Regions from separate parts of the Actinobacillus pleuropneumoniae genome, predicted to be linked through region 2. Evidence: riboswitches for the same ligand, from Rfam matches in the RefSeq annotation. Region 2 holds a riboswitch; the other holds the start of a gene.

Region 1 (15,739 bases), 430 kb from region 2:
GCGGCTCAACAGCGCCAATTCTTACAAGAAGTTGTGCCTGCGAGCCATTTTGATAATGATTTGCTAGGCTCTTGTAAAATAGTGAACTTACCGAACGCACCTTATTTAAATCGCATTTATATTGCAAAAAAATCGGAAAATTTGACCGCTTATGCCATTCAAGCGACGGCACCGGACGGTTATTCAGGTAATATTGTTTTATTGATGGGCGTTCAACCGGACGGCAAAGTGCTTGGTGTACGAACGTTAGAACATAAAGAAACGCCGGGATTGGGCGATAAAATTGAAACACGTGTTTCAAATTGGATTTTGTCGTTTAGCGGCAAGTTATTTAGCCTAGAAAATGAATCGTTATGGGCGGTAAAAAAAGACGGCGGTCAGTTTGACCAATTTACCGGTGCGACTATTACTCCTCGTGCGGTAGTGAATAATGTGCGCCAAAGTGCAAAATGGGTCGTCACGGAATTAGCAAAATCTCCCGAACAATTAGAAACTTTTGCAAGCTGTAAATAAGAAAGAATTGTATGAATACTGAGAATCAAATTCCGGTGACGGAAATCGATACTACAACGCCGGCGGAACCGTCAATTTGGCGTAATTTACTTGCTGAAGGCGTGTGGAAAAATAACGGTGCTTTAGTGCAGCTGTTAGGGCTTTGTCCGTTATTGGCGGTATCAAATAATGTGACTAATGCGCTCGGACTCGGTTTGGCGACCTTATTAGTGCTGGTTTGTACGAATACTATGGTGTCGTTATTCCGTAAATTTACTCCGAACGATATTCGTATTCCGATTTATGTGATGGTGATTGCCACCGTGGTAACGGCGGTTCAATTATTAATGAATGCCTTTGCTTATTCGGTTTATCAATCGCTTGGGATTTTTATTCCGTTGATTGTGACTAACTGTATCGTCATCGGACGGGCGGAAGCTTTTGCGTCTAAAAACTCGGTAGCGCATTCCGCTTTTGACGGCTTTGCCATGGGGCTTGGCATGACGTTAAGCCTTGTGGCGTTAGGCGCAATGCGTGAACTGATTGGTAACGGTACGTTATTTGACGGCTTGGATTTATTACTGGGCGATTGGGCGAAATCTTTACGAATTGATGTGTTACACTTAGACTCGGGTTTATTACTGGCAATTTTACCTCCCGGTGCATTTATTGGGCTTGGGGTCATTTTGGCTGTGAAGAATTTGATTGATAAGAAATAGAGAACCGAATGACAGAGCGAATTACAGCCCGAGAAGGGTATGAACATAAATTTTTAAAGGAATTTTTGTATCCGAAATATTGGGGCGTATGGCTTGGCGTTTTGGCGCTGGTCGTTCTGGCTTATGTGCCGGCTCGTTTACGTGATAAATTAGCCGTTTTTGTCGGAAGAGTAGTCAAAAATTACTTAAAGAAAAAAGGCAAAAAGCAATATCATCGTGCGGATACAAACTTACGTTATTGCTTTCCGAATTGGTCCGAACAGCAGCGTGAACAAGTGATTGAGCGAATGTTTATTACCGTAACACAAACTATGCTGGGGATTGGTGAAATCGCAATTCGTTCGGTAAAACATTTACAACGGCGTAGTGAATTTTTAGGTTTAGCGCATCTGCAACAAGCTAAACAAGACGGTAAGAATATTATTTTGCTTGTGCCGCATACGTGGGCGATTGACGCTTCAGGTATTATTCTGCATACACACGGAATGCCAATGGTTTCAATGTACAATCCGCACCGTAATGCATTAGTTGATTGGCTTTGGAATGCAACGCGCGAACGTTTTGGTGGCAAAATGCATACTCGTCAAAACGGTATTAAACCGTTTCTAAACGATGTGCGTAAAGGAAATATGGGCTATTTTTTACCTGATGAGGATTTCGGCGAAGAATTAAGCGTTTATGCCGATTTCTTTGCGACGGAAAAAGCCACCCTACCGGGGCTGAATAAAATGGCTCGTGTCGCTAATGCGGAAGTGATTCCGATGTTTCCGATTTACAATGCGGAAAAGAGCCTGTATCAAATGGAAATTTTGCCGGCGTTGGAATTTTCCGGTGACCCGGTGCAATCCGCCCGAGAAATGAATAAAGTGATTGAGTATTTTGTGACGAAAAATCCGGAGCAATACGTATGGATTTTACGTTTACTCAAAACTCGCCGAAACGGTGAAGATATTTATAAACGCTAGTATTGAACGATGATAAAAAACCGAGCGTTTTCGCTCGGTTTTTTTGTCGTATGAGAGGGTTAGAGTAAACCTAATACTTTTCTGCCGTTAATTGAAGCGATATTCGCCATTTCCTCTAAGTTGGTAAAGCGGCAACCGGCGGAAAGTAAGCTCAGTTCTTGCCACATATCGCCTTCACATAACGGCACCATATAGTCGCAGATATTATCGGTACCGATTGCTACGGTAATGCCTTCCGGAATTAATTCGTCCGCCGGTGTAAGTGCGTTGTGGAACGGTTGTAAGTCTTCTTTACGGCCGCTATCAATCCACGCCATAGGGCAAGCGATGACCATCATTTGCGAATCGCGCATTTTTTGGTAGAGCATTTTGCGGTATTCTTTCGGGTGAGCACCGATAGAAATACCGTGAATTGCAACCACTCGACCTTGCATACCGTGTTCAATCGCCTTATCGCATAATTGTTCGGTTTCTTTTTCTTTCGGCGTGTTAAATTGGTCTACATGCACGTGTAACATTTTACCGAGCGATTTGGCTTTATCCATTAAGATATCCATCGCTTCCAAGCCTTTGCCGTAATCCAATTCGTCACGATAAGGTAAACCGCCGATCATATCCACCATTTCGGAACCGATATCAAACCATTTTTTAGCGGTAGGCTCGATAACCCCTTTTAAAGTTTGGTTGGCAAATTTTAAAGCGATATCACTTTTATATACTTCGCGCGCTTTGTGTGCGGCGATAATCGCACGGTCTTCACATACGCCGTCGATATCCACAAAAGTACCGAATGCGGTTACCCCTTGTGAAATCATCAATTCGATAGCTTGAGAAAAACGACGGTAATAGTCATCAACCGTCGAGTTACGTTTCACTTCATCCACTAAGTCCCATTTTTGCTGAAGGTTGGCATTTTGATAAATCGCAATTTTTTCCGGCGTCATAGTAAATGCGCGGTCAGCATGGGCATGAGAATTTACCCAACCGCCTTTTTTAATAATTTCGTCACGAATATGGCTTTTAAGCGTACGAATTAATTGGCTCATGTTAATTTATTCCTCTTTACGACTTGTTTAATTTAGGTAAAAAAAAGATCTCTAGCGAGGAGATCTGTTAAAAATTGAAATGCCAAAAAAAGAGCCAAGCACCATAGCGATATGATGTTTGGCCTAAATGAGTGTTTAAGTATGTTGTAAAGTATTGCATATAAATCTATCTAGTTCCTTTCTGGCACTAGGACTATAGTATAGTCCTTTTATCGGAAGAAAGCAAACGTTTGCCTTTTGAATTTGCATTATGTTTACGCTTGACTTACAATTGATTCGTTCTCATTGGGGTGCTTTACGAAGCTGAGAAATACCATACCCGTAGAACCTGATCTGATTAGTATCAGCGTAGGGATTTGAGATACTTTGATTCTACTTTCTTACAGAAAAAGTATATTTCGCTCAAATCCTTCTATATTATCCGAATTTAGAAGGACATCTATGAAACTCGCCAAAATAGCCGCATTATCGGCTTTCGTTACCGGTGTCACTTATGCGCAACAACCTACTTTAGTCGTTTATACTTACGATTCGTTTTCATCGGATTGGGGACCTGCTCCTAAATTAGAACCGTTATTTGAAGCGCAATGCCAATGTGATGTGAAATTTATGCCGTTTGAAGACGGTATTACCATGCTAAACCGTATTCGTTTGGAAGGAAAAAAAACAAAAGCGGACGTAATGTTGGGCATTGATAATTTCACGATGGCGGAAGCGGAAAAAACCGGTTTGTTTGCAATGCACGATTTAAACCTAGCTCCATTAAATTGGGAGAATAAAACTTTTTATCCGTATGATTATAGCGAGTATGCGTTTGTTTACGATAAAGAAAAATTAGCGAATCCGCCGAAATCGTTAAAAGAATTGGTGGAACGTCAAGATTTGAAAGTGATTTACCAAGATCCTCGTACCAGTACGGTCGGACGCGGTTTATTATTTTGGCTAAATACGGTATATGGCGAGCAAGCCGAACAAGCATGGCAAACCTTAGCCAAACATACGGTAACGGTCGGAAAAGGCTGGTCGGAAACTTATAGTGCCTTTTTAAAAGGGGAGTCGGATTTAGTGTTAAGCTATTCGACTTCTCCGCTTTATCATCAATGGCATGATAAAACCGATAAATACGTTGCCGCTCAATTTGACGAAGGGCATTTGGTGCAAACGGAAGTCGCCGCCATTTTGAATAGCAGTAAACAAAAAGCATTGGCGAAACAATTTTTAGCTTTCTTACACCAGCCGGAAGCGCAGAAAGTTATTTCGTATCATAATGTGATGAAACCGGTGGTTGGATCAGTACCGGATTCCGCTTTTGATAAATTGCCGGCTTATAAGCCGTTAGCCTTTAAAATGCCTGATGCTACGCAGGTAAAAAGCTGGTTGGCGACTTGGACGAAAAGCTGGCAATAAAAGAATTATTCATCTTTTTTCATGGCTAAAGGAATCTTTAGCCATTTTTCTTGTCTGCTAAGCGGTGAAAATTATAAAAATTTTTGCAAATTCTAATTGCCAAAAGGGATTACATTTGCTATTTATACGCCCTTTTAAATTAGCGTAAAAATTTTAGTTTGAATTTACTGAATTTAGGATGAACTCATCCAACAAGGAGTGAAATTATGTCTCAAGTGGCAAACACCACTTCATTAGGTTTATTAGCTTTAGCGGGCGTAACACCTTACCAACCGAAGAAAGATGAAGAATATATGAATGATGCGCAAAAAGAGCATTTTCGTAAAATTCTTCGTGCATGGCATGTGCAAATTATGGACGAAGCTGAGCGTACAAAAAACCAAATGCAGGAAGAAGTCGCTAATTTCGCCGATCCTGCGGACCGCGCCACTCAGGAAGAAGAATTCAGTCTTGAATTAAGAAACCGTGACCGTGAGCGTAAATTGCTTAAGAAGATTGAGCAAACGTTAAATAGCATTGCCGAAGACGAATACGGCTATTGCGAAACTTGCGGTGTTGAAATCGGTTTACGTCGTTTAGAAGCGCGCCCGACCGCGGATATGTGTATCGATTGCAAAACACTTGCGGAAATCCGTGAAAAGCAAATGGGCTTATAAGCTTAATTAAGAATGGATAAACGGCAATGAATATGGACAATGTTACATTGTCCATTATTTTTATGATCATTTAGTTAGTGTCGTTTATCAATCGATTAATTTTATTCCCTTGAGGTGGATTATTTTTAACTATATTAAGTCGTTGTTTTCTCGACAAAAAAAATCAAAAAAACAACCGCTTGCCGAACAAGAAACGCTTAGTGCTAAGCAAGAAAGAAAAGTTAAAGCGGTAGAATTACAACCTAAATCCAAGCGTCCCGCTCCGGCTTTTAACGAACAGTCGGAACGTTCTACGAAGAAACCGAAAAAGCACTCGGATCTTCCTTCCCATTTATTGCACAAAAAATTTACAGTAAATGCCGGACATTATGATATTACGCCGAAAGATTTCCCTAAAAATGCGTTAGCGATTGTTGAAAAATTACAACGTGCCGGTTTTGAAGCTTATGTGGTTGGCGGCTGTATTCGAGATTTATTGCTAGGGCATAAGCCGAAAGATTTTGATGTTGCGACCAATGCAAAACCGGAAGAAATTCAAAAAATATTCGGTCGTCAATGCCGTTTAATCGGACGTCGTTTTCGTTTGGCACATATCGTATTCGGACGTGATATTTATGAAGTGGCGACTTTCCGTGCCGATCACGCCAGCCATAATAGCGATAAGATTTCTAAAGTAAGCGAAGAAGGAATGTTGTTGCGCGATAATGTGTACGGTACCTTACGCGAAGATGCGCAACGCCGTGATTTTAGCGTGAATTCGCTCTATTATGATCCGAAACATAACTTGATTTTCGACTTCTTCGACGGTATTACGGATCTGAAAGCGGGAAAACTGCGTTTAATCGGTGATCCGGTGGTGCGTTATCAAGAAGATCCGGTAAGAATGTTACGCGCGGTTCGTTTTATGGCAAAATTGGATATGTTTTTGGATAAACCGAGCGATACGCCGATTCGTGAATTGGCGCATTTATTGAAAAACATTCCGGCGGCGCGTTTATTTGACGAATCGTTGAAATTATTTCAATCGGGACAAGGTTTTAAAACCTATCAATTAATGCGTCAATACGGCTTATTCGAGCAGTTATTTCCGGTACTTACGCCGTTTTTTACCGAACGTAACGATTCGAATGCGGAGCGTATGTTAAGTAAAGCGCTGAATTCGACCGATGATCGTATCCGTGATAATTTACGGGTGAATCCGGCGTTTTTATTCGCCGCTCTTCTTTGGTATCCGTTACGTGAGAAAATGGAAGTGCTGAAAAACGAAGGCGGTTTAAATAGTCATGATGCGATGATGCTGGCGGCGAATGACGTGTTAGCCGAAAGTTGTAAAGCGATTGCATTACATCGCCGTCATACCTCTGTGATTCGTGATATTTGGGCGTTACAGTTCCAAATGGCCAAACGTTCGGGCAAACGTCCGCAACAGACCTTAGAACACGTAAAATTCCGTGCGGGTTTCGATTTGTTAGTGATGCGTGCCGAGATTGAAGGCGGCGATTTAGTCGAGCTGTCCGCTTGGTGGCACGAATATCAATTCAGTAATGACGCACAACGTGCGGAAATGCTAAAAGCGGTCAGAAATGTGCCGAATTTTGCAGGCGAAGAAAAGAAAAAACGTCGCCGTAAAACATTTAGAAAGAAAAAGCCGGCGAAGAAAGCCTCGGCTGAATAAATTGAAGTATGGCGCAAGTGAGAGCTTGTGCCTTTTCTTTTAGCAAGTTTGACAGAAACGGATATGATGATGAAAACGGTTTATATTGCTTTAGGTTCCAATTTGGATAACCCGCTTGCGCAAGTTAAACAAGCGGTCGAATCTTTAAAAACATTTGCAATTAATTTTGAAATTAGCCCGTTCTACGGTAGTAAGCCGGTCGGGCCGCAAGATCAGCCGGATTATGTGAATGCGGTGGCAAAATTCGATACCGATTTAACGGCGCTGGAATTGCTGGATAAATTACAAAGCATTGAAAACGCCCAAGGAAGAGTGCGAATTCGCCGTTGGGGCGAACGTACGCTGGATTTGGATATTATCTTATACGGCGATGAACGGATTCACAACGAACGTTTAATCGTACCGCATATTGAAATGCAAAATCGTGAGTTTGTGATTGTGCCTATGTATGATCTTAACCCCGATTTAGTGCTGCCAAGCGGTCAAAAATTAGCGGAAATTTACCAACGCTTTAAACATCATCAAATGGTCACATTCTAAGTAAAATGCACGGCAATCCGTGCATTTTTTTAACCTATTCTATCGGAGCTTCAACCACCGCTTCCGATTTCGCCGCTTTATTGTCCGAGGTTTGCAATACGGTGCGCGACTTTTCATCAAATTTCACATCAATGCGGTGATCAACTACCACATTCATATTAATCGTAATTCCTTCCGCCGGTGTTTCAAGCTGTACTTTCGGCGTACAAGCGGTCAAATTCAGGCAAAAAATTGCAAAAAGTAGGCTTTTTCTCATTTTCTTTTATCCAGTTGCTGATAAATAGAATTCTCAAGATTTTGTTCGACATAGGAACCCGAGTTGATCATATGCCAAAGGTTAAAGATATTCTCTTTATGATTATAATTAAAGTTGATTTTAGCTTTTTCTTGTTGATTGAGCTGCATTTTTAATTTGGCGTCCAATACCATTTCGCCGGTTGAACCGACGTTTATTAAACCGCGTAAATCGGTAATTTTCGTATCGTTCAATAGATAAAGCAATAACCGTTCCGAATAACCGCTGGTTTGCGAAATTGCCTTCATTAATTCGGGCTGAATTTTTAAATTGGACTCGACTGCTTGGCTGAGTAAGCCGTCACATACATAGCAAGGTTTACCCTCCAGCCAAAACGGTAAAGTGGCATTCGCTTTGCCTTTTAATTCAATTTGCTGATATTGCACCAATTCCAGAATCTGCTCGAAGTTGATATTCGCCAGTTTTAAATAAGCGATTTGCGTTTGCGGCAAGGCAAATCGCTCGACATTCAATTCTCCGTCTAATAAATTCATCGAAAGCTGTTGGAGCATTAACGGCTTTTTACGGCTATATGGATAATGCCCGAATACTTTTACCCGAATCTTCTCAATCGGTAAGCCAAGATTTAACTGCCCGATTTTGAGATCAATCGGTTGCTTCAAACCGAAGTCGAATTCATTGTCTTGTAAGCGATAGGGCAGGTTAAATTCAATCGCTTTCGCTTCACCGTTCGGCATAGAAAGCGAGGCGTTGCGAATGGCAAAATGCCCGCCGGCAATAATACCTTTTTCAATGCCTGCGCTGAAAGCGGTTTCACCTCGTACCGTGCCGTCGGTAATTAGCCAATGTCGGCGAAACGGAATCAACGGTTGGAACACTTTTGCCGATTGTTCTCGCCAATAGAGTCGCCCGATTAATTCGCTTGCCGTTTTAGCCAGTTTACGGCGGGCAAATAATTTAATCGGCTCGATCTTATCCGCTTGCAGTTCGCCTTTTAGATTTAAGTTTTCAATTTCGCCGTTTACTTGTAATTTTGCCGACGGCGAGGGAATAATACCGCCGTAATCAAAACGCATTTCCGGCGATTTAATTTGGACGCCGCCGTCCAATTGCCATTTTTGATAGGCGAATTTAACCGGCTCAAGCAAGCTTAATTCGGTTTTGGGTATATAGACGCCTTGTTGATGAATTTTGCCTAATTCACCGTTTAATTCGTTGAGTCGGACTAAATTCCGATGCCAATCGCCCCGTCCGCTGATCTTGAGTTTACCGGCGATCGTATGGATATTGGTATCGCCCCAAACTTTCCATTGCCACAGATCTTTGACCGCATTGTTATCCGGCGCATCTTCAAAAAAGTCTAATTGTCCGATTTTGAAGTGCTTCGCAAAACCGTCCAAATGTAGATTGATATTTTTAAAATCGGGGCTTTCGCCTTTGAATACCGCATGCAACCGCCCGTTTACCCCATATTTGTTAATCTGAATACCGGCAAGCGGGAAACGTAAATCGTGGATTGCCAGTAAGCGTTGTTTACCGACTAAACGTAATAATGACTTAGGCTGAAACTTGACATTCAGATCATTAAATTTACCGCTAAATGCCACCGGCACGGTGCTGTACAAAATAAAATCGTCATATTTCACGTTACCGGTAATTTGAAACGGCATATTTAAGCCGTCGGCTTGCAATTCGCCGTCACGACTTTCCAACACGATATTCCCCTTACCGGCGGTTTTACTTTGCGATAACAAGTTAAAACGGAGATAGGTTTTGAGCGGGTAATAATCGCCGTTTGCAAAGCTGTTCGGTGTGAGTTTGGCATTGATAAAACCTTGTAGCGGAAAGTCTTCCAACCAATCCCAATAGAATTTACCCTGTTTAATTTCAAGGGTTTGTCCATCAAAACGGAATGGAAAATTTAAACGATTTTGCGGAGCCGTTTCGGAGGCGAAAGCCCAATCGCCGATCAAGTGATTTTGTTCATCGGTTTGCCAACTAAGTAAAGAACTGCCTTCTCGAATCACTTCATTTGCGATCATTTCTTTCGGTAGAATCCAATGATAATCGCCTTCAAATTGTGACGGAATCGCAAGTAAATCTTTCGGGTTCAAGTGAGTGGAAAACAGTAGATTGTGTTTTTCCTGTTCGCTCGGTTGATAGCTTAAATTGCCGGAAAGCCTTTGATTGGCAAATTCCGCAGTTAATTCGACCGCTTGTTGGCGGACGGAAGCGGTCAATTTTTGCTGAAAAAAGGTAAATTTGCCGTAGCTTGGTGTTTCTAATAATTGAGAGAAGCGAGGATGAAGATCATTGGGTAAATTCAGCCAATGTAACGCTTTAATTTCCGCCTCACCTTCCGGTAACAAAGCTAAAATCGGGGCGAGCGAGAATTTAGAGGGTGATTCGTCCGAAGGGGGTAATTGAGTTAAACATTGATAATTAAGGGTCGCTTTATCAATTGAGACTTGATGCTGACTATGCCAATACACAGCAAGATTATCGACCGTAATTAACGGGCAGTTTTGATAGGTAAGTGAAAATTTGGCTAAATGGGCATTTTCCAAATTCGCTTGAATACCGCCGGCGGGTGTTTGAATTTGCCAGCCGTCCGGTAGAAACCAGTTGCTTACCGTTGCAAGTTGCTTACCTGAAAACAGCGTTGCACCGCCGACAATCAGCAGTGCAACCAAAGTCCCTATAACAAGTAAGCTACGTTTTAGCATTAGATCATATTAGTGAATGGATAAAGCATTGCCAATAAGGTGGCTAACGTCCAACCGAGCGGGTTTTTAATCTGTTTTTCGCCTTTGCCGAGTAATAGCCAAGCGAGCAATGCGAAAATCACAAATTGCACGATAAAATAAACTGCATAAGGCAATAACGCCATATCCGGCATAATTTGCAATTGTTGGTAAAGTACGAAAGCACTCCATAGGTAATTGAATACCAATACGATAAGTGCAAGCTGTACTAATAATTTGAAAAAGACGTCAAGACGGCTTTTCGCCAACATTAAATACCAACCGGCAAGTAAAATACCGAGTAACAGTTGAGCGAAATTATTCGCTCGAATCCCGTTAAACAAAGACGGAAGTTCAATCCAGTAAATGGCCAAATACTGAATCATACCGACTGCCAGAATACCGAAAGCACAGTAAATTAACGTATTTATCGGTTTTTCACGGGCGGTAAACAACCAATAAAAAAGACTAAGCATCAAAGATGCCACGCCGGCAAGTGCCATTGGGTTATGTTTCGGCGTAAAGCCGATTGAATAAATAAAATTGCCGAGAGAAAACAGCATAAAAAATTTCAAGACAAACAACAGCCTACCGGTTTGTCCCAGGCAAATTTCTCCTTTCCATAACACAAAAAAGATAATGAAGTTAGTAATGAAAAAGGCGAGTAAATACGGCGAAATAAAAATAGCGTTTTGCGGGGCAAAATAGTGATTAAGAAACATTTGCACAAACAGCATTAATACCATTGGTAAAAGTGCATGTGTGGCAACCTCATATTTTTTTTCGGAATTGTGATCGTGTGACATAAATTAAACGGATAAGTTAAATTGGAAAATGATTTTGATGTGGAATTATGCCATAATACACGCAGTTTTTTAACTTAAATAAGGAATGAAACTATGCGAATTTTACATACCATGTTACGCGTGGGCGATTTAGAACGTTCAATTAAATTTTATACCGAAGTGTTAGGTATGCGTTTACTTCGTACCAGCGAAAACCCTCAATATAAATATTCATTAGCATTTGTCGGTTATGCGGACGAAAGTGAAAGTGCGGTAATCGAATTAACTTATAACTGGGGCGTAGAAAGTTATGAGTTAGGTACGGCATTCGGTCACGTGGCGTTAGGCGTGGATGACATTTATGCAACGATCGAAAGCGTACGTGCGGCGGGCGGTAAAATTACCCGTGAGCCGGGTCCGGTATTAGGCGGAACAACGGTCATCGCGTTTGCCGAAGATCCGGACGGTTATAAAATCGAGTTTATCGAAAATAAAAATGCACAGGCTGCATTAGGTAACTAATCGTATTTGCCGAAAAATAGAAATCCCTAACTATTTTTATGGCGTAAGCGGTCAAATTTTGAGGAAATTTTGCAAATTCTCTTTAAAATCCGACCGCTTTTTCTTTAGACGGATAGAGATTGTCCGTAATGAACAGACAATGACAGAACAAGTAACAGACTATAATTTCTTAAAAAATCGTTTTCGCGGCTATTTACCGGTCATTATTGATGTGGAAACCGCCGGATTGAATGCGCAAACTGACGCTTTATTGGAACTGGCGGCAATCACGGTCAAAATGGATGAGAACGGTTATTTGGTGCCGGATCAAAAATGCCATTTTCATATTCAGCCGTTTGAAGGGGCGAATATCAATCCCGATTCGCTAAAATTTAACGGCATTGATATTGATAACCCGTTGCGCGGTGCGGTGCCGGAAAATATTGCGATTCCCGAAATGTTTAAAATGGTACGCCGTGCAATGAAAGAGCAAGGTTGCCAGCGCGCGGTGATTGTGGCGCATAATGCAGCCTTTGATCAGGCGTTCGTACAAGCGGCGGTAAAGCGTATCAATGCGAAGCGTGATCCGTTCCATCCGTTTGCAATGTTTGATACCGCAACGCTTGCCGGTTTTATGTTCGGGCAAACCGTCTTAGTCAAAGCCTGCCAAATGGCAAAAATTCCGTTTGACGGCAAACAGGCGCATTCCGCTTTATACGACACAGAAAAAACCACCGAGTTATTCTGTGCGATGGTGAATCGCTTAAAAGGTTTGGGCGGCTTTCCGTTAGTCAGCGATAGCGAATCAAACGTATAATATATTTAAAAAAACAAGCGGTCTATTTTCCTTATTGCTTTGCAAAAAAATCGGAAAATAGACCGCTTGTGTATTTCTATCTGATTTATAACTTAAGAGAGCATACCTAGCTGGTAAGCGATAAATAATAAAGTGAAAGCAGAAAGATAAATTAAACCGACGATAGATAACCAGAACAACCCGCCTTTTACTTTATGCTCGCCTTTCAATACGAGAGAAAGATTTAATGCGGCAAATATCGGGGTTGAAGCGAATGAACAAATCATTGCAAACGAAAGCATTTTTGCTACGTCACTCATAAATACCGTGATGATTAAAATCCCGATTGCAGCGGTAACCGTCATCCAAATGCTCAAACTTGCCACAGAACTTTCTTTTCTATTCAGTAATAAACGTAACGCTTCGTTATTAGCGCGTGAATAACCGTCGATCACGGTAATGGTTGTGCCGAACATACACATAAAAGCGATGAATGCGATCAATAATTTAGACCAATCGCCGATAGCAAACGAGTACATTTTTATTAATTGTGCAATATATTTTACCCCAGCCTGTTCAACCGCTTCGCCCGAGCCGTATTGCACTAACGCACCTAATGCCAAGAATACTAAAGCAAGAATTGCCGTGCCGATAAAACCAACGTTGAAATCGAAAATACCGTCTTCATAGCTGACTTTATTTAAACGACGTTTTGCCACTACCCACATTGAGTTGATTGCCGAAATCTCAATCGGTGCCGGCATCCAACCCATTAACGCCACAATAAAACCGAGTGAGGCTAAATTCCAAGGGCTTGGTTCAATAAAATCCGGTGCGACCTGTATGCCGCCCTTTAACGCCGCCACAATAACGGCGGTTACGGTGGAAACCGTTAGCGCAATCATAATGCCTTTAGAAAGGGTATCTAAAAAGCGATATTTACCTAATAACAGAATGCCCCAAGTAACCGCGATAATAACGGTACTGGCAACCGGAATACTTAGATCAAATTGGATGCCGAGTGCCGAGAAGATAAATTTTAAAATTGCCGCCGTTACAATACCTACTGCCGCCGTGTTGATCATTGCCGCAATCACGTTAAGAATAAAGAATATCCATAAGTAGATTTTGCCTTTTTCTTGATAGCCTTCTAATAAGGTTTTATTCGAACTTAACGTATATTGCACGCCGAAACGGAAAAACGGGTATTTAAATAAATTCGCTAAAATAATAATTAATGCCAATTGCCAACCGTAAATCGCCCCTGCTTGAGTTGAAGCAACAATATGCGAACCGCCTACCGCTGCGGACGCCATTAATATCCCCGGTCCCATTGCTTTTAATTTTGATTGCCAGTTCGAAGCCGGCTCAATTTGTTGTGTTTGTGTCATGTTTTCTTTCCCTTTATTGTATAAAATTTAGTACGGTTTTAGGCATTGTATGCTTAAGTTCCGAATGAAAACAATCGCTTTTTTTCGATTAATTTATTTCGTGAAAAAAATGATAAAAATTTTGTAAGCCGAAATACTTTGTTTAAAGCATAATCGTATAAGGGTGATATGAATTTGGTCATTTATGCTAAATGTTACTTGTTTTAAAGTTTTTTATAAAATTTTAAAAAATAAGAATGATTGTTCGATTATTGTGCTGAATATTGGAATATATTAGGGGTATGGAACTTTTTATAGGAAGGATAGGAGATATGTATTTTTTAGAAAATACTATCGCCTTTTCTAAAGACGGAATTTGATTCACCGTATTTAAGAGAGATATATTTACTGAAGATAAAGATGTCATTCAGCCCGACTACGTTATTTATCCCCAAGTAAATGAAGTATTAAGCGTTCAATTAAATGTACTGAAAACGATACAAAGGCTCCGATAACGGAGCCTTTCGCTTTGCTTTATAAGCGGCCTAATTTTTATTTCTTTTCGCAAAAAAGTATGGAAATTAGACCGCTTGTTATTATTTCCGATTGTCATTTGCTTGTTGCAGTAGGATTCGGCTTTCTTTTAAAAATTGTTCCGAATAATCACCGAACCAATGATGAACGTCTTCAAATGCTTGGATAAAGCCTGCTTTATCGTTGTTTTTAAAGAAATCCAGGCTGCTGGTAAAAGTCTCTTTCAGCGATTCGATCACGGCAAGATTTTCCGGCTTATCCGAAATAATATCCGCATATAAACCGCCGTCTTGTGCAAATAAACGCCCGATCATTGCCAATTCTAACCGGTAAATCGGTGAAGACAGAGCCAAAAGTTGCGATAATTTGACCGATTGTCGAGATAAGTGCAAACCGAAAGTGAAAGTCGAGAAGTGGCGCAATGCTTGAATGTAAGTCATTGCATGATCGTGTTCGTGAGCATCGATTACCTCGATTTTTGCACCCCAAATTTTAATTTGTTCGATAAGCCATTCGTATTTTTCGGAAAAACGTCCGTGGCAGCAGGCTACCACTTGCTTTGCCATTGAAGCGATATCCGGTCCGAACATCGGATGTAAACCGACCACCGGGCCGCTATGCACTTCCAACATTTTTTCAAGCGGTTGCGCTTTAACCGATGTTAAATCCGCTAAGATCATATTTTCGGTTAAAAACGGTTGTAAACGTTCGATCGTTTCCAACGTTTTAACAATCGGTACGCAAACAATAACCAAATCACAATCGCTAAGAATGTGTTCCGCTTGTTCCCAATCTTGACTGCCTAACGTTTCTACTCGATAGCCCGAAAGTGTTAGAAAACGTGCAAATAATCCGCCCAATTTCCCTTTACCGCCGACAATTACGATTTTATGAATATGCGGATTCGTGGTTTTAAAACCGTGTTTGTTTTCATTCACATAAGATTCACGCATTACTCGTCTTAATACGTCTTCGATTAAGTCGGCGGGAACGCCTTGCTTTTCCGCTTCTTGACGGCGGGCGGCTATCATCGCCGTTTCGCGTTCCGGCGCATAAACGGGAATACCGTGTTCCGATTTAACTTTTCCCACCTCGGCGACTAATTTTAAACGTTCGGCAAACAGTCGGATTAATTGTTGATCAACTTGATCGATTTGTTCTCGTAAAGGATTGAGCGGATTCATATAAGGGTCCTTTATGCTATCGAAAGATTCATAAAATAAGCGGTCAAATTTTTAAATTTTTTGGCAAAA
Region 2 (15,739 bases):
GAACTGAATTTGTTGATAACTTTGTTGCATTATTAGACACCGAAGCAACTCTGAATTCGATAGGAAAACCAAATTATGATATTATATTTCCTAAATCCTCTATATGTTTAGAAGGTCTAAAAAAAGCTAGTCAATTTTGGTACACTAAGGAAGAAAAAGAGAAATTCCGAAATAGAGTTGATTCTCTAAAAGCTAATGGCGGTACTTTAGCTAGTTCCGGTTTACTTACAGCAAGTAATCAGATGTTATCTGAAAAAAGTCGCTCAGAAGAGCTTAATCAAGAAACCAAACGAGTAATACTCGTGCTTTCTGACGGTAACGATGATATGTCAAACTTGAATTTAGCAGACCTTGAAAGAAATTCTATTCCATTTACTAATTTTAGTAGAATTACTAAAAATTTAATTTTAGGTAAAAAAGAGGATTTGTCCTCTACGACAACATCAAACAAAGCCTATTATAATAGACATTCTACATTTAACTACAATACTTACTTAACAAATAAAACAAAAGATATATCTAGAAAAGGGATGTGTAGTATTATTCAAGAAAAACTAAATACTTTAAATAAAGATAAAAATACCAAACTTGTTTTTGTAGAGTTTGGTTATAGATCAGAATCCGCTGATGCTTGGAAAACATGTGTAGGCAATGGAAATTATTTTTATGCCGATAATAGGGAATCTCTCCTAAACTCATTCAAACAAGCCATCGGTGAAACGGATGATGTAGGACGTAGTATTAACTAATTATATCCATATAAATAAGCGATCTAATTTGCAAAGAGTTTTACAAATTAGATCGCTTTTATTTTGTCCTATATGCCCTTTTATTTTTTAGTTTTAACCACTTTTAAGTTTATTAGGTAGGATACTTTGGAACAGTTCTCGGCTTTTTAACGGTTGAGAACCTAAGTAAGGTTTTAATGCCATACGGGTAAAGCGTTTTGCCGCTTGTAAGGTGGCTTTATCGGAAAAATCCAATTGCTCGAAAGCCAATAAATCTTTACCAAGAAAAGTATAATTATTCTGCAAAAGCGAGGCAATAAAGCCTTGATTTTCTCGAAATTGATAAGTCATTGAGGGGGAAACCGGATCACCGGTTGCGGCACAAATAGAGAAATTCACACCATAGCCCAATGCTTTAAGCATTTGAAATTCAAATGTGCGTAAAATCGGTTCAATCTGCTTCGGCTGGGTAGCAAGGCGTGTCATACATTGCAAATAGTGCTGAAACAATTCCGGGTAAGCGGTCTGATTTTCCAGCACTCTTGCAAGCACTTCATTGACATAGAACCCGCTATATAAGGCTAAGGTTTGCATCGGTAAAGTTAATGACGCAGGTTCCGCTTTAGTCAAAGTTTTTAGATCGCCCTTACCGCTCCAACGTAACAATAAAGGCGTGAATGGTTGTAATACGGCTTTCAGCGGCGAACGAGGTCGTCTTGCACCTTTGGCAAGCAGTGTGATTCTTCCGTGTTCTTCGGTAAAGAAATCGACTAATAGACTTGTTTCGCTATATTCGCGACGGTGAAGAACAAAACCTCGATGCCAGTTTTCAATCATTATTTGAAAATTTACTCGTCCATATAGCCTAAGCTGCGTAATGCACGTTCGTCATCCGCCCAGCCGGCTTTCACTTTCACCCATAATTCCAAGTAAACTTTGTTATCAAACAAGCGTTCCATATCGGCACGCGCTTCCATTCCAATCGTTTTGATTTTTTGCCCTTTTGCGCCGATCACCATTTTTTTCTGACCTTCACGCTCAACCAAAATCAAACCGTTGATTTCATAAGTACCGCGTTCGTTCAGTTTAAATTGTTCGATTTCTACCGTAACCGAATACGGCAATTCTTCACCGGTGAAACGCATTAATTTTTCACGAATAATTTCCGATGCCATAAAGCGTTGGCTACGGTCGGTAACATATTCTTCAGGGAAATGGTGCCCCCCTTCACGTAAGGATTTACGCACGATTTTTTGCAGGATATGCACGTTTTTACCACGTTGTGCCGAGATCGGTAAAATTTCTGCGAAATCAAATTTTTTCGATAACTCGGTAATATGCGGTAAAAGTTCGTCTTTTTCTTTAATGTTATCAACTTTATTAATCGCTAATACCACCGGCGCTTTGGCCGCACGCAATTTATTTAACACCATTTCGTCATCGTCGGTCCACTTTGTGCCTTCCACCACGAAAATAATTAAATCCACATCGCCGATTGCCGAGCTTGCCGCGCGGTTCATTAAACGGTTAATTGCTCGTTTTTCTTCGATATGTAACCCCGGCGTATCCACGTAAATCGCTTGATATTGATCTTCGGTATGAATACCAACAATACGGTGGCGAGTTGTCTGCGCTTTACGAGAAGTAATTGAAATTTTTTGACCTAAAATTTTATTTAATAAGGTCGATTTGCCGACATTCGGGCGACCGACAATGGCGATAAAGCCACAATAGGTTTTAGGTTGTTGATTTTGTTCTGCCATTTTTTATCCTTTATTTTCCACAGAGATACCAACAAAATACGGTATCAGTGTATATTTCTGTGGTTTCTTCTATTTCGTCGTTAGTTTAGCCAATACTTGTTCGGCTGCATTTTGTTCCGCTTTACGGCGGCTGGTACCGATGCCGATAAAGATTTCTTCCAACATTTCAATTTTGCAAGTCACTTTAAAGGTTTGATTATGCGCTTCACCTTTAATATCCAACACTTCGTAAGTTGGTAACGGCAATTTACGGCCTTGTAAAAATTCTTGTAAGCGTGTTTTCGGATCTTTTTGCGCATCGCCCGGTTTCATCTCGGCTAGTAAATCCTGATACCACAGATGAACTTGTTCAATCGCCTTATCCATGCCCGCATCTAAGTAAATAGCGGCAATAATCGCTTCGACACAGTCGGAAAGAATCGATTCACGGCGATAACCGCCGCTTTTTAATTCGCCCGCACCTAATTTCATATATTCGCCTAAGCCGAATTGACGCGCTAAAATCGCTAACGTTTGTTCGCGCACTAATGTTGCGCGCATACGGCTTAATTCGCCTTCATTAGCCTTAGGAAACTTCTCAAATAACGCTTTACCGATCGCAAAATTTAAAATCGAATCGCCTAAAAATTCTAAGCGTTCGTTATTTTTTGCCCCTGCGCTTCGGTGAGTTAAAGCCTGTAATAGATAATCCAAGTTAGTAAACTGATAACCTAATTTTTTCTGTAATCTTTCGAGTTGCATATTATTCATTCTAAAACAAAGCAAAAATACAAGCGGTCGTATTTTGCCGATTTTTGACAAAAAAGACCCGCTTGTATGATGTACTTCGCTCAAATATTAATTGATTGAAGTAAACATTCTGTCAAAACGTAAACCGCTTGGATATTCATTCGGTTTTTTATCTAAACTTAACCAAATAAATGTCGCTTTACCGACTACGTTTTGTTCCGGTACGAATCCCCAGAAGCGGCTGTCTTCACTGTTATCACGGTTATCGCCCATTACAAAGTAATGTCCTTCCGGTACAATCCATTCGCCCGAAGGCATACCTTCTTGTGCAAATAAGTACGGTTCATAATTAAATGCAAACGGGTTATTTAAGATTTGGTGAGTAACGTCGCCTTTCTCGGTACGTTCAATTTGCATTTCGCCGTGATAGAAGAAATCCGCATTCGGCTTACCTTCGCCGTATTCAAATACCGTTTGTTTACCATCTTCGTGAGTAACGGTTAATTGCTGTGTATGCGAATCGTATTTCACTCGATCACCGCCAACGCCTACTACACGTTTAATATAATCGACATGCGCTTGTTTCGGTGCTTTAAATACAATCACATCGCCACGTTCCGGATGACCGGTTTCAATTAAGGTATTTTGCCAAATCGGATCTTTAATACCGTAGCTAAACTTGTTTACGACTAGAAAATCGCCGACTCGTAACGTCGGTTCCATCGAACCGCTCGGGATTTGAAACGGTTCAAAAATAAACGAGCGTAGCACCGTGACAAAAAACAATACGCCGAAAAGCGAAGCGAAGAAATCACCGATAGCGGAACGAGGTTGAATTTCCGCTTTTTCTTCTTCGGTTAAAGGACGGTTTAAACGTTTTTCTTCTCTGGCAATTGCCGCATTACGACGAGGATCCGCACTAAATTTATAGAATGCCCAAAAACCGCCGCAAATAACGACTAATGCAACCAATAATATAGAAATGGTGTTCGGTAACTGCATTGAATCCAATGTTTTCCAAACACCATATAAAATTGCGATAAAAATAATCGGCATAATTTGCGCCATTGTTTTCTCCTTAGTTTATTGATTACGGAAAACACGGAATATGCGGTCGGTTTTGCAACATTTTCACAAAATTTGACCGCTTATATTCCGTGTATGCGTAACAACTAGTCTTTACCTACATGAAGAATCGCTAAGAACGCTTCTTGCGGTACATCTACGTTACCGAGGGATTTCATTCGTTTTTTACCCTCTTTTTGTTTTTGTAGCAGTTTTTTCTTACGACTCACGTCACCGCCGTAACATTTCGCCAATACGTTTTTACGTAACTGTTTTACGGTCGAACGAGCAATAATATGGTTGCCGATTGCCGCTTGAATCGCAATATCGAATTGTTGGCGCGGAATCAATTCTTTCATTTTTTCCACTAACTCACGTCCACGGTAAGGCGCATTATCTTTATGTACGATTAATGCCAACGCATCGACACGATCACCGTTGATCATAATATCGACACGCACCATATCCGCCGTTTGGAAACGTTTGAAACCGTAATCCAAAGACGCATAACCGCGAGAAGTCGATTTTAAGCGATCGAAGAAATCTAACACCACTTCGCCCATCGGAATCTCGTACGTAAGTGCGATTTGGTTACCGTGGTAAACCATATTGGTTTGTACGCCGCGTTTTTCCACACAAAGGGTAATTACGTTACCTAAATACTCTTGCGGCACTAACATATTACATTCGGCAATCGGTTCGCGAATTTCCGCAATATTACTGATCGGAGGTAATTTTGACGGGCTGTCCACATAAATGGTTTCGCCGTTGGTTTGTACCACTTCGTAAACTACCGTCGGTGCGGTGGTAATTAAGTCGAGATCATATTCGCGTTCTAAACGCTCTTGAATGATCTCCATGTGTAATAAGCCTAAGAAGCCGCAACGGAAACCGAAACCCAATGCGGTCGAATTTTCCGGTTCATAGAAAAGCGAGGCGTCATTCAGGCTTAATTTACCTAATGCGTCGCGGAACGCTTCATAATCGTCCGAGCTAATCGGGAATAAACCGGCATAGACCTGCGGTTTAACTTTTTTAAAGCCCGGTAACACTTCCGTCGCCGAATTATGATGATGGGTTAAGGTATCGCCCACCGGTGCGCCTAAAATATCTTTAATCGCACAGACCACCCAGCCTACTTCGCCGGTTTTAAGTTCTGCGGTATCCACTTGTTTCGGTGTGAAAATACCTAAACGATCAACGTTATACGATTGGCCGGTACTCATCACTTTAATTTTATCGCCTTTTTTGATTGTACCGTTCTTCACACGCACTAAAGACACGACACCTAAATAGTTATCGAACCACGAGTCGATAATCAGCGCTTGTAACGGTGCATCGGGATCGCCTTCCGGTGCCGGAATTTTTTTCACGATGTCTTCCAACACGTCTTCAATACCTAAACCGGTTTTTGCCGAACAGCGCACCGCATCCATCGCATCAATCCCGACGATGTCTTCAATCTCTTCCGCCACTCGTTCCGGTTCTGCCGCCGGTAAGTCGATTTTATTCAGAATCGGCACAACTTCGAGATCCATTTCAATTGCGGTATAGCAGTTTGCCAATGTTTGCGCTTCCACACCCTGACCGGCATCCACCACTAATAACGCCCCTTCACAAGCGGCAAGCGAACGAGAAACTTCATAAGAGAAGTCCACGTGTCCCGGCGTGTCGATAAAGTTTAATTGATAAGTTTCGCCGTCTTTCGCTTTATAATTAAGCGTTACGCTCTGTGCTTTGATCGTGATTCCACGTTCGCGTTCTAAATCCATCGAGTCTAAAACTTGCGCTTCCATTTCACGATCCGATAAGCCGCCGCAAGTTTGGATTAAACGGTCGGATAAGGTTGATTTACCGTGGTCAATGTGGGCAATAATTGAAAAGTTACGAATATTTTGCATTTTCATCGGGCAATAAATGTCCTGTGTTGTAATAAATTTATTAAAGGGAAAATTAACCGACCAATTCTACTTTAAATCCGCTATTTTGGAAAGGAAAAGCACAAAAAAGCAAGCGGTCGTTTTTCCAAGAAATTTTGCAAAAAAATCTTGAAAAAAGACCGCTTGTATAAGTAAAAAATTATAATAATCGTTTGACTGCTTGAGAAACATCAGAAGCTAAACTAATCGCAGTGATAACCGCGATGCCGTCCGCTCCGTTTTGTTTCAAGGTTGCCACGTGTTCGGCTTTCACTCCGCCGATAGAAACAATCGGCTTACGAATCCCAGCTTCACGGGCTTTTTTAACAAAATCCAAACCAATCGGCGGATTATGTTTTTCTTTGGAATTGGTCGGGAAGACCGGACCTAATCCGCAATAATCCACTTCAATCATTTGCTCGGAACGCCAAAGATCTTCTAAGGTATTATTCGATAAGCCGATAATCAAAGGTTTATCGGTCATCTGACGAATCATTATCGGTGACATATCTTTTTGTCCGACATGTACACCGTCCGCATCAATCTCAATCGCTAATGCTTTTTGCGCATTCGGCTGATCTTCCAGCGAGTTTTTGCTTTTATCACGAAATTGAAAGCAAGTAATCCCCGCTTGCAATGCCTGTTCTAAAATCAACAAGAGATTTTGGCTTCGATCTTCGGTCGGATTCGGACAATCTTGCGTGCCGGCAATAAAATAAAGTTGGAGCATTTGTCGAATATCGTACATTATCATTTCCTTATTTTGACAGTTCCTGATACGCCCAATGGTTTGTCGACCCATGCCCTTGCCCGATATTCAGCGGATGCGAAATCGCCGCACTGATATACTCTTTTGCAACTTTTATCGCATTTTCTACCGCTTGTCCTTTGGCTAATTCCGCAGTAATACAAGCGGAAAACGTACAGCCGGTACCGTGCGTATGACGGGTTGGGAAACGTGGACATTCCAATGTAAAATGTTCCGTTGGGGTAAATACCCAATCACGGCAATGCGCACTTTGCGAATCCGCCAAATGCCCGCCCTTAATCACTACCGTCTTAACACCTAAATCTTGCAATTTTTTTGCCGCCTGATAAGCGGTCATATCATCGATAATTTTCACACCGGTTAAGGCTTCCGCTTCGGGTAAATTCAGCGTAATCACATCTGCGAGCGGTAATAAATGCGTCTTTAAGGCGTTAATCGCATTTTGTTGTAATAACGGCGCACCGCCTTTGGCGATCATTACCGGATCAAGTACTAATTTACCGAAATTATACTGACGTAACGCATTTGCCACACATTCAATCACTTCCGCCGTGCCTAACATACCGATTTTAAAAGCGGAGATCTGAAAGTCTACTGCGATTGCTTTAAGTTGCGATTCAATCGTACTGAGCGGCACGCTATGAATATCAAAAACGCCCAACGTATTTTACGCGGTAATTGCGGTCAGTACCGATGTGCCGAAAACGCCTCGCATTTGGAAGGTTTTGAAATCCGCCTGAATCCCCGCTCCGCCACCGCTATCCGAACCGGCGACAGTTAAAGCCTGTGCTATCTTTTCCATATATTTCTCTCTAGTAAGTCTTCTCTATGGTTTCAATTCAACCGTATATACTTTTAACTCCGGTACAGTTTTCGTCAAATCGTTCTTTTGCATAAACTCACTGAATTTTTGATATTTTTCACGATCTAATTTGCGTGGTTCATCTGCTAATTTCGGCAGCGTATCACGCCATGCAAGACGATTTAACGCCGTATCCAATTCTTTCGGTTTATAACTAACAAAACTATTCCACGCTTCATCCGGCGACTGTTTTAAATATTGCGTAGCTTGTTCTAAAGAGGTCAAAAATGCGGAAAATTTTGCATCGTTCGCTTTATCTTTATGCGCGACAAGAATTAATTCTTCATAAACCGGTACGCCGAAATCTTCCGCAAAGAACGCTTTACCTTCCTGTTTTTCCAACTGCATCTGGTTTAATTCAAAATTACGAAAGCCGCCGATAATCGCATCAACTTGACCGCTAATCAAACTTGGAGAAAGCGACCAATTTACATTAACCAATTCCACATCTTTCGCTGAGACACCTGAATTCGCCAGCATGGTATTCAGTAATGCATCTTCAAAACCGCTTACCGAATAACCGATTTTCTTACCTTTTAAATCGGCGATATTTTTTACCGAGCCGTTTTTCAAAACAATTAAGCTATTCAAGGGTGTAGGAACCAGCGTACCGAAACGGACCAACGGCAAACCTTGATCAACTTGTAGTTGTAATTGCGGCTGATAATCCACCGCAATATCCGCCTGCCCTGCCGCAACCGGTTTGGGCGGCATAGACGGATCCGCCGGCTCTACTAGTTCAACTTCCAAGCCGTTTTGCTTAAAATAACCTTTCTGTTGCGCCACAATAATCGCAGCGTGATCCGGATTAACGAACCAATCTAATAAGACGGTCATTTTCTCGCCGGCGTGAGCTTGTACTGCCAAGCTAAAAGCGGTCAAAAAAGCCAATTTTTTTACATATTTCATCCTTTTCTCCTTTTAAGAAAGATTACATAGTCTGATCAAGTCTCATTTGCCAAAAAGCAACTTCCATACGTGTAGCAGTAGTAAAGATTTCTTGGAGTTTTGTGAGCTGTTCTAGCGATAAGTTTTCACAAAGCTGATTAAGGAAATCCGCCAGTTTTGCTACTGCCGCTTGATATTCGGGAGCCGCATAGGTATCAATCCACGCTTGATACGGCGTATTTTCCACCGCAGTCTGCGCTAATTTCTTACCGATTTCCGCATAACCGATTGCACAAGGTGCTATCGCCATAAATAGATCGGCTAATCCGCCTCGCATACCGCAATCGAGTACATAACGCGTATAAGCGACACACGCCGAGCTTTCCGGCGTTTTACGCACCTCTTGTTCCTCAATCCCCCATTCACGGCAAAACTGCAAGTGCAGTTCCACTTCGTTCAAGATGGCTTGTGTCGCATCCAATGCGTAACGCATTTGGTCAAAATTTTCCGCTTTATAAACACCGAGCGATAATGCTCGGCAATATTGATAAAGATACAGATAATCTTGTTTCAAATAATGCTGAAAGCTACTTTTCGGCAAGCTACCGTCCGCCATTTTTTGCACAAAAAGATGTTCGGTATATGTACGCCAGTAAGGTTCTGCATTTTCGATAAATTGCTGAATAGCGGTCATTTTTTCTCCTTTTTTAATCATATCATTTAAGATAACGTTCTACCTAAATACGGTTCCCAATCTTTCCAAACCGGTTGTAAGCCCCGTTTAACCAATTCGGCAGCAATAATTTGTGGAGGACGCTCATCATCCGGTGAGAATTGTTCGAGATGTTTATCGTCTTCTTCCGCATAGCCGCCCGGCTGTGTTTTCGAGCCTGCGCTGATGGTATTAATCGCAATCGGAATCACGTTATTGCGGAAATTGGCACTTTCACGAGTCGAAAGCGAAAGTTCTACTTCCGGGAAACAAAGACGGAATGCACAAATAATTTGTAATAGTTGTTTATCGCTCATTTGCGAAGCCGGCTGTAATCCTCCGACACAAGGTCGTAAACGAGGAAATGAGATTGAATAACGGCTTTGCCAATATTTATTTTGCAGATAATTTAAATGCTCGCCGACAAAGTAAATATCAGTACGCCAGTCGTTTGAAAGTCCGATTAATGCACCCAAACCGATTTTATCAATACCTGCTTGACCTAAACGATCTTGACTGTCCAAGCGATAAATAAAATCTTGCTTCTGACCGCGTAAATGGTGTTTGGCATATTCGGCGGCGTTATAAGTTTCTTGATAAACCAGTACGCCATCCAAGCCAAGTGTTTTTAATTCGGCATATTCCTCAGATTGAAGCGGTTGTACTTCCATTAATAATGCGGAAAAATGCGGGCGAATCAGCTTTAATTTTTCCCGAAAGTAAGCCATACCGACTTTGGTTTCGTGTTCGCCGGTCACCAACAATAAATGCTCGTAGCCCATCGACTTAATCGCTTTGATTTCTTTGAGAATTTCTTGCTCGTCAAGAATCTTACGCTTAATGCGGTTACTCATTGAAAAACCGCAATAAGTACAGTCATTGGTACATACATTAGAGAGATAAAGCGGTAGATAAAAGCCGACCGTATTACCGAAACGCTGACGAGTAAGCTGTTGAGCCAGCTGTGCCATCGGTTCTAAATAGGCTTCCGCCGCCGGCGAGATTAATGCCATAAAGTCATTTAAATCTCGGTTTGAACTTTGCAACGCATTCTCTACGTCCGCTGAAGTTTTTGCTCTTAACGATAAAGCGAGATGTCCCCAATCGAGCGTTTGCCAATAATCGCTAAAATGCGCAAACTGATTTGTTTTCATTGCAACTCCCTAGCCTAAAAAGCCGGTTAATGGGCTGGTTGCCTGTGCAGTTTGACTTACTTTGCCAAGCCCTGCCAAATAACCTAAACGCCCCGCTTCCACCGCTAATTTAAAGGCTTGTGCAATTTGAATCGGATCACGGGCTACCGCCATTGCCGTATTAACTAATACCGCATCCGCACCCATTTCCATTGCTTGTGCTGCGTGGCTCGGTGCGCCGATACCGGCATCCACTACTACCGGCACTCGGCTTTGTTCAATAATAATGCGTAAAAAATCTTGAGTTTTTAGCCCTTGGTTGGTTCCAATCGGCGCCCCTAACGGCATCACCGCCGCACAACCGACTTCCTCCAAGCGTTTACATAACACCGGATCCGCACCGCAATAAGGCAATACGATAAAACCTTCTTTCACCAACATTTCCGCACCTTTTAGCGTTTCAATCGGATCCGGCAGCAAATAACGAACATCAGGGTGAATTTCAAGTTTGATCCAGTTCGTCTGTAATGCTTCTCGTGCCAGTTTTGCCGCAAAGACCGCTTCTTCCGCCGTTTTCGCCCCCGAGGTATTCGGTAACAGTTTTACGCCGCTCTGAATCAACGGCGTTAAAATATCGTCTTGTTCCTGTGCTAAATCCACCCGTTTCATCGCCATTGTTGCAAGCTGGGAACCTGATGTGACAATACTTTGTTGCATCACTTTAGGGTTTGAAAATTTGCCCGTACCGGTAAAAAGACGGGAGTGAAATTCGGTATCACCAATTTTAAGAAGATCTGTCATATTTTTTCCTTATCTATATCAAGCTACTGCCACATCAAGGTTCTTCCGTCAAAAACATAGAACTTTCCGTCACAGGAAACCGCCAATCCCAATAAAAATTTCAGCGTTTCTAATGCCTGTAAACTGCCGATAATACCGACAATCGGTGCTAAAACACCGGCGGTGCGACAATTTAGATTACCGATCTCAGTATCGGGAAAGAGGCAGGCGTAGCAGCCGTGTTGATAAGGCGGAAACACGCCCAATAATTGCCCGTCCATACCGACCGCCGAACCGGAAATCAGCGGAATTTGGTTTTCCACACACACTTTATTAACTGCGTGACGTGTTGCCATATTGTCCGAGCAATCCAACACTACATTGACTTTATTTACCCAATACGTCAAATTGTCGGTAGTTAATTGTTTATTGATAGCGACAACTTCAACCGACGGATTAATCGCTTGTAAATTTAGCCGAGCCTGCTCGCTTTTCGGCTTATTCAAATCTTTCATGCCGAACAATGTTTGGCGTTGTAAATTGGTTAAATCCACCTTATCAAAGTCGGCTAAATAAAGTTTTCCGACACCGGCGGATGCGAGATATTGTGCAACCGGCGAACCGAGTCCGCCGCAGCCCACTACCAATACTCGACTTTTGGCTAACTTTTGCTGCTCTTCAATGCCGCATTCCTCCAACAGAATTTGGCGGCTATAACGCAGGAAATCTTGATCAGATAAACTCATAACAATCTCTTAGTAAAAAATCTTAGAAAATCAACCGCTTGCACTATCGCATATATTGAACCCACGGCAGCCAACGGCGTAGTAGCCTGTCGGTAATAAAGTACAAACAAAGTGTCATTAGTAATAACACGGTTAAAGCGGCAAATAACAAATCGGTTTGCATTCGAGCATTGGCGTGTAACATCAAATAGCCTAGCCCTTGTGAAGAACCGACCCACTCCCCGACAACCGCTCCGATAGGTGCAACCGAAACTGCAATACGTAATCCGGAAGCCAACGCCGGTAACGCCGCCGGCAGACGAACCAGAAGCAACATAGCAAGCGGTTTGATTTCTAAGGTTTTTGCCAATTCCAAATAGGCTTTGGGCGTATTACGCAGTCCGTCATAACAAGCAGCCGTCACAGGAAAATAAATGATCAATACGGTCATCGCAATTTTGGAAGCCATACCGTATCCAAGCCAAAGCACTAATAAAGGGGCGATAGCAAAAACCGGAATAGCTTGAGAAATAACTAATAACGGTAATAAGAAACCGTTTAACCATTTGGAAAGCGAAAGTGCTAAGGCGGACATTACACCGAGTAAGAAACCTAGGCTTAGACCGGCAATAATTTCAATAAAGGTAACTTGGCCGTGCTGCCAAAGTAACGGAAATTGATTGACGATTTGTTCAAACACCGTAAGCGGAGCAGGTAACATATAATGCGGTAAAGCAAACCCGGTGACGACCGCCTGCCATAACAAAATCAGTAATAAGCTCAAACCGCCGATTTTGAATAGACGTTTAAACATTCTCGCCCTCCACACACTGATTAGAGAGCATATTCAAGAGTTGCTGTTCTAATTGCCATTGTTCGGCATCTGAACCAAAACGAGGTGCGTTGTTTGACGGTTCAATCACATTCGATAATTGTGCCGGTTGATGTTTAAGAATATAGATTTGATCGGCAAGACGAATCGCTTCTTACGGATCATGAGTGATTAACAATACGGTTTTATCGGCTAAAAGCTGTGCCGCCAGTTGTTGTAACTGCAAACGTGTAACCGCATCCAAGGCGGAAAACGGTTCATCCATCAGAATAAGATCCGCATCTTGCATCAAGGTACGAGCTAAAGCCACTCGTTGACGTTGTCCGCCGGAAAGTTGGTAACAGGGCTTATTTTTATGCTCCGACATTTTTACCGCCGCTAACAATTGTTCTGCCTTAGCTAAGGTTTCCGCATTTTTCTTACCTTGCAAATGAGCGGCTAATTGCACGTTATCCAATACCGATAGCCAGGAAATAAGGAATCTTGCTGAGCCAGCCACGCAATTTTCGTATCAGGAGCTAGTTCGATTGAACCGATTGACGTTGTTTCCAATCCGGCAATTAAACGCAGTAAGGTTGATTTTCCGATCCCAGATGCACCGAGTAAAGCGCACCATTTACCTTTCGGCAATACGAAGTCGAAGTTATTAAAAATAACCTGCTGTTTGAATGCAAAATGCAACTGATGAATTTCGATACAATTCATTGAATACCTCGAAAAATGGGTATGAAAAACGACCGCTAATTAACGGCTAAAATGAATTGAATGAGATGAACTTAATGAAAAAAAGATTGGAATAATTGAAATGAAAATAAGCATATTAGTTTCCTACGTCAGTACTAACTGTATCAGGTTCACGGGTTTAATCTCAGCTTCTTAAGAAGCACCCCGACTAAAAATTATTATCAGTTTAAAGAAATTACCGAAAAAAGCCAACCGTTTGCTTAAAAAAATGAGAGAAATCTCACAGATTTAATCGGCAAGCGGTCTAATTTTATTCAAAATTAACAAAATCCGGACTTATCGCCGGATATAAAAAAGCGATAACACCATAAGATATTATCGCTTCTTTAGCTAATGCTAATAGGTTATTTATTAATCTTCTTTAGACTTCCAAATTAACGGATCCACACCGCGATGAATTAAATCTTGATGTTCTTCAATCTTAAAGACCGGCTCTTGTCCCGCTTTGGCTTGACGCACATAATCTTTTAATAAACGCCATACGATTGGCGCAAGAATCAAGATTGCAATTAAGTTAATCACCGCCATGGAAGCCATTACCGTATCGGCAAACGCCCAAACGATACCGCCGTCACGCACCGCACCGAAATAGACGAAGAACAACACAACCGCACGGAAAGCCCACACAAACCAAGGTTTGTTTTTGATATAACGAATATTGGTTTCCGCATAAGCATAGTTACCGATGATTGAGGTGTAGCAGAATAATAACAAAATAAACGCTAAGAAATGTACGCCGAACTCGCCTAAATGGTATTGTAACGCGGTCTGAGTGAGTTCAACGCCTTTTAAAGAATCACCGCCATAATTATCAGACATTAAAATAATGACTGCCGTACAGGTACAAACCACCATAGTATCGACAAATACGCCTAACATTTGGATTAAACCTTGGCTTGCCGGATGTTTTGCATCGGACGTCGCCGCTGAATTCGGTGCGGAACCCATACCGGCTTCATTTGAGAATAAACCGCGCTTAATCCCCATCAACATCGTTTTCGACACTAAAGCACCGAACATACCGCCTGCAGCCGCTGAAAAGTCAAACGCACTGTCAATAATTAATCCGAATACCGCCGGAACACGTTCGATATTCATACCTAAAATAATGACCGCAATGATCAGATAAAATAATGCCATCATCGGCACGATTTTAGCGGAAACTTGCCCGATAAGTTTTACCCCGCCGGAAATAATAATACCGGTTACAATTACCAATATTAAACCGATATATTGTCCGTCCCATTCCCATGCTTTACTGGTCGCCGCCACAATCGAGTTGGATTGCACCGCATTAAAAGCAAAACCGAAGGTAAAAATTAATGCAATCGCAAATGCAATCGCCATCGGTTTAAATTTCAAACCGCGCGTAATATAGTATGCAGGGCCGCCGCGGAACATACCGTTCGGATCACGCGTTTTATATAGTTGGGCAAGCGAAGATTCCGCAAATGCAGAACTCATTCCCATTAAAGCGGTAATCCACATCCAGAATACCGCACCCGGACCGCCTAAGGCGATAGCGGTTGCCACCCCACCGATATTACCGACACCGACACGGCTGGCTAAACCGGTTGTAAACGCTTGGAAAGGCGTTAAAGATTTCCCTTCCGCTGAACGTCCGCCCCACATTTCACGTAAACTACGAGGTAATAAACGCAGTTGAACAAAGCCGGTGGTAATCGTAAAAAACAGCCCCGTTCCTAAAAGGATTAAAATAGTGATGTCCCAAAGCGGACCGTCAATCGTATTCACAATCCATGTCAGGACATTTTCAAAACCCGAAACAATAAAATCCATCAAAGACCTCTTATAGTATGAAAAATAAAAACGAAAACGTTTGCATTTTAATGATTTTTTAACTTTTGAAAAGATCTTTAATCTTTCCATTAGTAAAATCTATCGTTTGAATAAACCCGCTCCGCCGGATGTTTCGATAAAACTACTATGGAACAAGGTAACACCAAAGATGACCAATATCATACCAACGAGAATTTTTAAAATTAGCATCGCTTGCCGACTGGTCTGCTCTGATATATACCACGTGCTTAAACGTATCGCCCTGTTACGTGCGATAATCACTAACCATG

Evidence for each region. A riboswitch is a leader RNA that binds a small molecule or an ion and turns the genes downstream of it on or off. The one in region 2 is predicted to bind thiamine pyrophosphate.
Region 1: it holds a riboswitch for thiamine pyrophosphate, as region 2 does, so the genes downstream of both, thiB (thiamine ABC transporter substrate binding subunit) here and DRF63_RS11400 (ABC transporter ATP-binding protein) in region 2, are expected to answer to the same signal.

The regions. Positions count from the first base shown of each region.
Region 1 is NZ_CP030753.1:191,643-207,381, forward strand. Features, by position in the region: gene rsxG (electron transport complex subunit RsxG) at 1-513, shown strand, start outside; gene DRF63_RS00890 (electron transport complex subunit E) at 525-1,211, shown strand; gene lpxM (lauroyl-Kdo(2)-lipid IV(A) myristoyltransferase) at 1,220-2,176, shown strand; gene DRF63_RS00900 (amidohydrolase family protein) at 2,236-3,222, opposite strand; TPP riboswitch at 3,499-3,595, shown strand; gene thiB (thiamine ABC transporter substrate binding subunit) at 3,664-4,629, shown strand; gene dksA (RNA polymerase-binding protein DksA) at 4,836-5,285, shown strand; gene pcnB (polynucleotide adenylyltransferase PcnB) at 5,428-6,960, shown strand; gene folK (2-amino-4-hydroxy-6-hydroxymethyldihydropteridine diphosphokinase) at 7,030-7,500, shown strand; gene DRF63_RS00925 (YnbE family lipoprotein) at 7,535-7,756, opposite strand; gene DRF63_RS00930 (YdbH family protein) at 7,753-10,482, opposite strand; gene DRF63_RS00935 (hypothetical protein) at 10,482-11,306, opposite strand; gene gloA (lactoylglutathione lyase) at 11,400-11,807, shown strand; gene rnt (ribonuclease T) at 11,947-12,603, shown strand; gene DRF63_RS00950 (NRAMP family divalent metal transporter) at 12,696-13,973, opposite strand; gene tyrA (bifunctional chorismate mutase/prephenate dehydrogenase) at 14,549-15,670, opposite strand.
Region 2 is NZ_CP030753.1:619,762-635,500, reverse strand. Features, by position in the region: gene DRF63_RS02980 (vWA domain-containing protein) at 1-749, shown strand, start outside; gene recO (DNA repair protein RecO) at 843-1,565, opposite strand; gene era (GTPase Era) at 1,577-2,491, opposite strand; gene rnc (ribonuclease III) at 2,561-3,232, opposite strand; gene lepB (signal peptidase I) at 3,329-4,288, opposite strand; gene lepA (translation elongation factor 4) at 4,393-6,186, opposite strand; gene DRF63_RS02950 (thiamine phosphate synthase) at 6,365-6,952, opposite strand; partial or broken gene thiD (bifunctional hydroxymethylpyrimidine kinase/phosphomethylpyrimidine kinase) at 6,963-7,775, opposite strand; gene DRF63_RS02940 (ABC transporter substrate-binding protein) at 7,800-8,744, opposite strand; gene tenA (thiaminase II) at 8,767-9,438, opposite strand; gene thiH (2-iminoacetate synthase ThiH) at 9,444-10,589, opposite strand; gene DRF63_RS02925 (thiazole synthase) at 10,599-11,369, opposite strand; gene DRF63_RS02920 (HesA/MoeB/ThiF family protein) at 11,393-12,094, opposite strand; gene DRF63_RS02915 (ABC transporter permease) at 12,138-12,887, opposite strand; partial or broken gene DRF63_RS11400 (ABC transporter ATP-binding protein) at 12,880-13,610, opposite strand; TPP riboswitch at 13,714-13,806, opposite strand; gene DRF63_RS02895 (alanine/glycine:cation symporter family protein) at 14,001-15,449, opposite strand; gene DRF63_RS02890 (nickel/cobalt transporter) at 15,549-15,739, opposite strand, start outside.